3 regions of the Pseudonocardia sp. DR1-2 genome follow, and region 1 is predicted to be linked to each of the others. Evidence: predicted binding sites of a transcription regulator. Region 1 holds the regulator's gene; each other region holds the start of a gene.
What was found. Region 1 encodes LexA, which represses DNA repair genes until DNA is damaged. Its sites were predicted from a motif close to CGAACACGTGTTCG; they were not measured.

Region 2: the regulator LexA is predicted to act here: its motif matches at 1,078-1,091, upstream of ND486_RS01025 (intein-containing Rv2578c family radical SAM protein).
Region 3: the regulator LexA is predicted to act here: its motif matches at 1,012-1,025, upstream of recA (recombinase RecA).

What each region holds. Positions count from the first base shown of each region.
Region 1 is NZ_JAMQOF010000008.1:176,549-178,746, forward strand. It holds gene ND486_RS23310 (hypothetical protein) at 1-68, opposite strand, end outside; gene ND486_RS23315 (hypothetical protein) at 232-462, opposite strand; gene lexA (transcriptional repressor LexA) at 691-1,449, shown strand; gene ND486_RS23325 (hypothetical protein) at 1,478-2,198, opposite strand, start outside.
Region 2 is NZ_JAMQOF010000001.1:221,410-223,607, forward strand. It holds gene ND486_RS01020 (YibE/F family protein) at 1-991, opposite strand, end outside; gene ND486_RS01025 (intein-containing Rv2578c family radical SAM protein) at 1,101-2,198, shown strand, end outside.
Region 3 is NZ_JAMQOF010000004.1:459,415-461,612, reverse strand. It holds gene ND486_RS14455 (MFS transporter) at 1-497, shown strand, start outside; gene ND486_RS14450 (hypothetical protein) at 507-668, opposite strand; gene ND486_RS14445 (DUF3046 domain-containing protein) at 746-940, shown strand; gene recA (recombinase RecA) at 1,200-2,198, shown strand, end outside.

The sequences.
Region 1 (2,198 bases):
GGCGCCGGGGCGCCGGTCAGGCAGCCGACCGCGCCGTGGTCGCGGATCCGCTCGTCGAGCTCTCGCATGGTTCCTCCTGCCGTCGGACCGCCCGTCCCCCGGGCGGTCTCGTCTCCCCCGCTCCCGACCGGCCCTTCCCCGAGCCCGGTCGAACGGGCGTACGAGCGGTGTAGCACCCGGCACCGACAACAACCGCGTTTTCGCAGGTCGTCGCCCGTGCCGGGGACGTTCTCAGCGTGGTGCGCCGACCGCGGGCGGCCCGGCCGGGCCGTGGGAGGCGACCGCGACGTCGGCGAGCACCCCGAGCGCGACGACCGCGGCCGCCGAGGCGAGCAGGACACCCGACGCGGCCACCGCACGGCGCACGACGCCCGGCACCCGGCCGGGCCGCACCCCGTCGGTCGCGGTGCGCCCCGGGACCCGCCCGATGACCGTCACGTCCCCGATGACCGCCGCACCCACGATCGCCACCCCCGCTGCCGTTCCCGCTGCCGGTCGCCCCCGCGCGGCCGGACGGCGACGCGGACCGCGTTCGATCGAACCAGTGTTCGATCGAACGCGTGTGCGATGTTGTACCACCGCGGCCCGACGGAATCCACGACACGCCCCGGGCGACTTCGAACGCATGTTTGGCGAACGGGCCCGTGGCGGCTAGGGTCGTCGCCGTAAGTACCCGAGGAGGCGAATGCGATGGCAGCGGACGACACCGGACACGGTGGTCCCGGCGTGACCGGCACCGCCGCGGACCGGGGATCCGCGAAGGTCCGGGAGTTCCCCGACCCCGCGGCCGACACCCGCGGCCTGACCCCGCGGCAGAAGAAGGTCCTGGCCGTCATCCGGGACTGGGTGGACCGGTACGGCTACCCGCCCAGCGTCCGCGAGATCGGTGACGCGGTGGGCCTCACGTCCACCTCGTCGGTGCACCACCAGCTCCGCACCCTGGAGCGCAAGGGCTTCCTCCGGCGCGACCCGAACCGCACCCGCGCGGTCGACGTCCGCAGCCCGGAGCAGATCGCCGGTACCGACGGGACGGACTCCGACACCGACACCGCCGACCTGCGTTCCGCGCGGCCGGCCCCGGCGTTCGTGCCGCTCATCGGCGACATCGCCGCCGGTGGCCCGATCCTGGCCGAGCAGGCCGTGCAGGACGTGTTCCCGCTGCCGCGCGAGATCGTCGGCGAGGGCACGCTGTTCCTGCTCAACGTCAAGGGCGACTCGATGGTCGACGCCGCGATCACCGACGGCGACTGGGTCGTCGTGCGCCAGCAGCCGGTGGCCGAGCAGGGCGAGGTCGTGGCCGCGATGATCGACGGCGAGGCGACCGTGAAGACGTTCCGCCGCAAGGACGGGCACATCTGGCTGATGCCCGCGAACGACGCCTACGACCCGATCCCGGGTGACGACGCGTCGATCCTGGGCCGCGTCGTGGCGGTCCTGCGCCGCCTCTGACCTCCTCGGACGGCGCCCGCTCCCGCGATCAGCGGGACCGGCGGCGCCGTCCGTGCAGGGACATCGCGACGGCGCCGGCGGCCAGCAGCGCCCCGAGCGCCGCGGCCCCGCCCGCGGCAGGCAGCCACGACGGGTACGTGCGGTACTCGGGCACCGCGGCGGGCTGAGGCACGACCGGTGCCTGCGGAACGGTCGCCGCGGACACCGCGCCCGGGACGACCGTGACCGCCGCCGCGGTCAGGCCCCGCGCCTCGCTCCCGGAGTGCAGCGCGCCCCGGCCGTCCGGGGCGATCGCCTCACCCTGCGCCTCCCCCGGCAACGGCACCGGCAGCGGTGCCCCGCCCAGGGCCGCGACCAGCGCGTCGGCCGTCGCCGGTCCGCCGGCGGGCAGCGGGAACACCCAGGCGTCGGTGTAGGTCCGCAGCACGGCGGCGCGCCCGCCGCCGGCCCCGGCCGGCGAGAGCCCGCCGCCGGTGACCGTACGCGACCCGGCGGCCCCGAGCGGCCCGCCGCCGGTGCCGGACCAGGGCAGCACCACCTGTGCCACCCGGCGCAGCTCCACGGGGCCCCCGCCGTCGCGCAGCGGCGCGGCGGGCCGGTACACCCCGGCGGCCCCGGTGGTCTTGTCGACCAGCAGGGGCACGCCGTCGTCGCCGACCAGCAGTGCCTCGACGTCGCGCGGACCGTCGGGGTGGACGAGGTCGTGCACCCGTGGCGGCCCGGACGGGGGCAGCACGACGAGCCGGACC
Region 2 (2,198 bases), on a different contig from region 1:
TCAGGCAGGCGCCGGTGACGGCGACCGCGAGCGGGGAGCCGCCGGACAGGATCGCCGGCAGCACGAACCACAGGAGGATCACGAAGCTCAGCGCCAGGCTGACCAGTGCCGCGAACCCGCGCAGCCGCCCGAGCACCACGACGGCCAGTGCGAACGCCGCCGCCAGCCACCCCAGCGGAGCGCCGCGCTGGAAGTCCACGAGCTGGTAGGAGCCCGCGTCGTCGGGGTTCGCGCCCGACCAGGACAGCGTGACCGGGTCGCCCACCGCGAACCGCGGCGTCGACGGCTCGTTCGGCACCAGCTGCACCAGGTCCCGCCCGGCGCGCGGCCCGTCGGACAGGGCGACCGTCACCCCGGTGCAGCGACGGTCCCCGCCGCCGGGGGAGCAGTCCGCGACCTGCACCGCGGTGACGGTCCCGTGCACCTGCTGGGTGGGTGGGATCTCCGGGACCGGGGTCGCACCCGGCCACAGCAGGGCCACCCCGGCGAGCGTCGCGAGCACGCACGGCACGAGCAGCGCGACCAGCAGTCTGCGCACCCGTCGCCCGGCCGGGGACGCGGCGCCGTGGCCGTGGCCGTGGCCGTGTCCCTGCGCGTGTCCCTGCGCGTGTCCCTGCGCGTGTCCCCGGCCGGGGGCGGGCGGGGCCGCCGGGCCGGGTGTGGTGCCGAGGTCGGCCTGGCCGGGGCAGTCGCCCCAGCCGCCCGGGTGCCCGGGGTGGGGGATGGGACCGGTCTCGGCGCCGTCGGCGGGGTCCGCCGCCGCGCCGCGCGCCGGTGCGGGCCCGGGGCGGTCCTCCACGGGGGCCGGACGCCGCGGGGCCGGAGCGTGGCGGGCCCGGTGCCGCGCCGGTTCGCCACCCGGGAGCCGGTGCCCGCCCGAGGCGCCCGGGGGCCGGTCCTCGGCGCGCCGCCGCCCACCCGTCCGCGGGGCGGCGGGCCGCCCGCCGTCGGGGGCGGACGGGTCGCGCGGGACGGGCGGGGGCGGGGGCACGTCCGCATCCTTGCAAACGATCTTCGACCTGCGGGGTGCCGTTCGCCCGGACGCGACCGCCCGGCGACGACCGGTTGTCCGACGTTCGAACTTGTGTTCGACTGACTCGGTGCGATGGGACGGACAGCAGGTCGGGGCGGACGGTGTCGGGAACGCGACGGCGCTGCCGGGGATGCGGGGGTTGCTGCGCTCGGTGCGCACGCCGGGGTTCGCGGACACGGTGTTCCACGAGGTCGAGGCGCGCTCGGTGCTGAACCGGGTGCCGTCGTCGTCTCCGGTGCCGTTCGGCTGGACGGTCAACCCCTACCGCGGCTGCTCGCACGCGTGCACGTACTGCCTCGTCCCGGAGACCCCGGTACTCACCGCCGACGGCCGGTCGCGGCCGATCGGGGAGCTGTGCCCGGGCGACGAGGTGGTCGGCACCGTCACCGACGGCGGCGGTCGGCGCCGCTTCGTCCGCACCCCGGTGCTCGCGCGCTGGTCGACGCGGCGCCGCGCCCAGGAGGTGACCCTCGACGACGGCACGCGGCTCGTCACCTCCGCCGAGCACCGCTTCCTCACCACCTCCGGCTGGGCGCACGTGCGACCGGGGCGCTGCCGGGCCTCGGCGGACCGGCCGCACCTGAGCCCGGGGACGGCGCTGGTCGGGCCCGGTGCGGCCGCGGTCCCGGGCGGGGCCCGGCCCGACGGATACGCCGAGGGCTGGCTGTGCGGGCTGGTCCGGGCCGACGCGGTGCGCGGCCGGGTGCGGGCCGAGCCGTTCCCGACCGGCTGGGTCGAGCTGGAGGCGCTCGCCCGCGCCCACCACCTGCTGACCGCACGGCCGGCGCCCGTGGCCGCCGGGATGATCGCGGCGCCCGCCCCGTCGCCGGCCGCCTGGCCGCAGCGGCCCGCCCGCGGCTGGACGGCCGGGTTCGTCGGCGGGATCGTCGACGCCTGCGGTGAGGTCTCCGCCGGGGTGCTGCGGATCGTCCCCGGCGACGAGGAGCTCACCCGGGCCTGTGTCGACGCGCTGCGCCGGCTCGGGTTCCGCGTGGCCTCCGAGCCGTCGGCCCGGCCCGGGGTGCGGGCGCTGCGGGTGCTGGGCGGGGTCGCCGAGCAGCTGCGGCTGGTCGCGGTGACCGACCCGGCCGTGGCCCGGGTGCGCGACGTCGGTGGCGCCCGCGTCGAGGAGCCGCCGGGGGGAGCGCCGCGGGTCGTGGCGGTC
Region 3 (2,198 bases), on a different contig from region 1:
CGATGACCCCGGTGCACATGGACCACGGCGGCGCGGCGTTGTCGGTCGTCGGGCTGGTGATCAGCCTGCACATCGCGGGGATGTACGCGCTCAGCCCGCTGTTCGGGTGGCTCGCCGACCGGCTCGGACCGGCCCGGGTGCTGGCCGGTGCCGGGGTGCTGCTGCCGCTGGCGGGGGTGGTCTGCGCCCTCGCCGCGCCGACCGCGACCGGCCTGCTGTCGCTGGGCCTGGTGCTGCTCGGTCTGGGCTGGTCGGCAGCGGTGGTGGGCGGGTCGGCGCAGCTCACGTCGTCGCTGGCGGTGGCCGACCGGCCGCGGGTGCAGGGCTCGGTGGACGTGGCGATGAACCTGGCCGGCGCCGCCGCCGGGATCGTGGCCGGGGTGCTCGTGACGGTGTCGTACTACGCGCTGCTCGGCGCGCTGGTGGTCGTGGCGACGGTGCCGTTCCTGCTGGTGGTCGCGCGCCCGGCCCGCACGGGACGCCCGGCGGCCGGCTGAGCGGGACCCTCAGCGACGGCGCTGGTGGAGCCACCAGCGCACCAGCACGACCAGCGCGGACAGCAGCGCGAGCAGCGACACGACCTGCCACGCCAGGGGCGATCCGATGCCGGTCGTCGCGAGGACCTCGTCGGCGACGTCGACCGGGACGGTCGTGAGCAGTTCGGACATATCACCCAGGCTACCGGCTCCGGGCCGTCATCGGGCGGACACCGCACGGAACGGATGACCCGTCTACCCTCGCGGGCGTGCGACTGAGCCACTTCCGGGAACTGATGGAGGGCGAGTTCGGGCCGGTGCGGGCGGCGTCGCTGTCCCGCGACCACGTCTTCGCCGACCTCGGCGGCCGGACCGTCGAGCAGGCGATCGAGGCGGGTCTCGACCTGCGCCGGGTCTGGCGCGCGGTCTGCGCGGCCTACGAGGTCCCACCCGCACGGCGGTAGCGGCGCCCCGGACGGTCGTGGTGACCGCTCGGCTCCCGTGGGCGCCCGGTCGGCGTGTCGCGGTGTCGGATCGAACGCGTGTTCGTCTACGGTTCCGCCAGGGCTCGCGGTACCGGTCCTGCGGCGCGGTGTCGGGCGAGTTGTCCACAGGCGCCGATCCGGGCCCGTAACTGTCAGGGGTACCCCATACCGTTGTGGTGTGCCTCCCCGAAAGACACCAGCAGGACCCGATCGTCGACCACCAGCGAGGAGTCAAGAGATGTCCGCTCCGGACCGCGGCAAGGCGCTCGAACTCGCCCTCGCCCAGATCGAGAAGAACCACGGCAAGGGATCGGTGATGCGCCTGGGCGACCAGGCCCGCGTCCCGATCAGTGCCATCTCCACGGGCTCCATCGCGCTCGACGTCGCGCTCGGCGTCGGGGGCATCCCGCGCGGCCGCGTCGTCGAAATCTACGGCCCGGAGTCCAGCGGTAAGACGACCGTCGCGCTGCACGCCGTCGCGAGCGCGCAGGCGGCCGGAGGCGTCGCGGCGTTCATCGACGCCGAGCACGCGCTCGACCCGGAGTACGCCAAGGCGCTCGGTGTCGACACCGACGACCTGCTGGTCTCCCAGCCGGACACCGGTGAGCAGGCGCTGGAGATCGCGGACATGCTGATCCGCTCCGGCGCGCTCGACATCATCGTCATCGACTCGGTGGCCGCGCTCGTGCCGCGCGCCGAGATCGAGGGCGAGATGGGCGACAGCCACGTCGGTCTGCAGGCCCGGCTGATGAGCCAGGCGCTGCGGAAGATCACCGGTGCGCTCAGCAACTCCGGCACCACCGCGATCTTCATCAACCAGCTGCGCGAGAAGATCGGCGTGATGTTCGGGTCCCCGGAGACCACGACCGGTGGTAAGGCGCTGAAGTTCTACGCGTCGGTCCGCATGGACATCCGCCGCATCGAGACCCTGAAGGACGGCACCGACATGGTCGGCAGCCGGACCCGGGTCAAGGTCGTGAAGAACAAGGTGGCCCCGCCGTTCAAGCAGGCGGAGTTCGACGTGCTCTACGGCGTCGGCATCTCCAAGGAGGGTTCGCTGATCGACGTGGGCGTCGAGCAGGGGATCATCCGCAAGTCCGGTGCCTGGTACACCTACGAGGGCGACCAGATGGGGCAGGGCAAGGAGAACGCCCGCAAGTTCCTCAAGGAGAACCCGGACGTCGCCGCCGAGGTCGAGAAGCGCATCAAGGAGAAGCTGGGGATCGGCGCCGTCGTC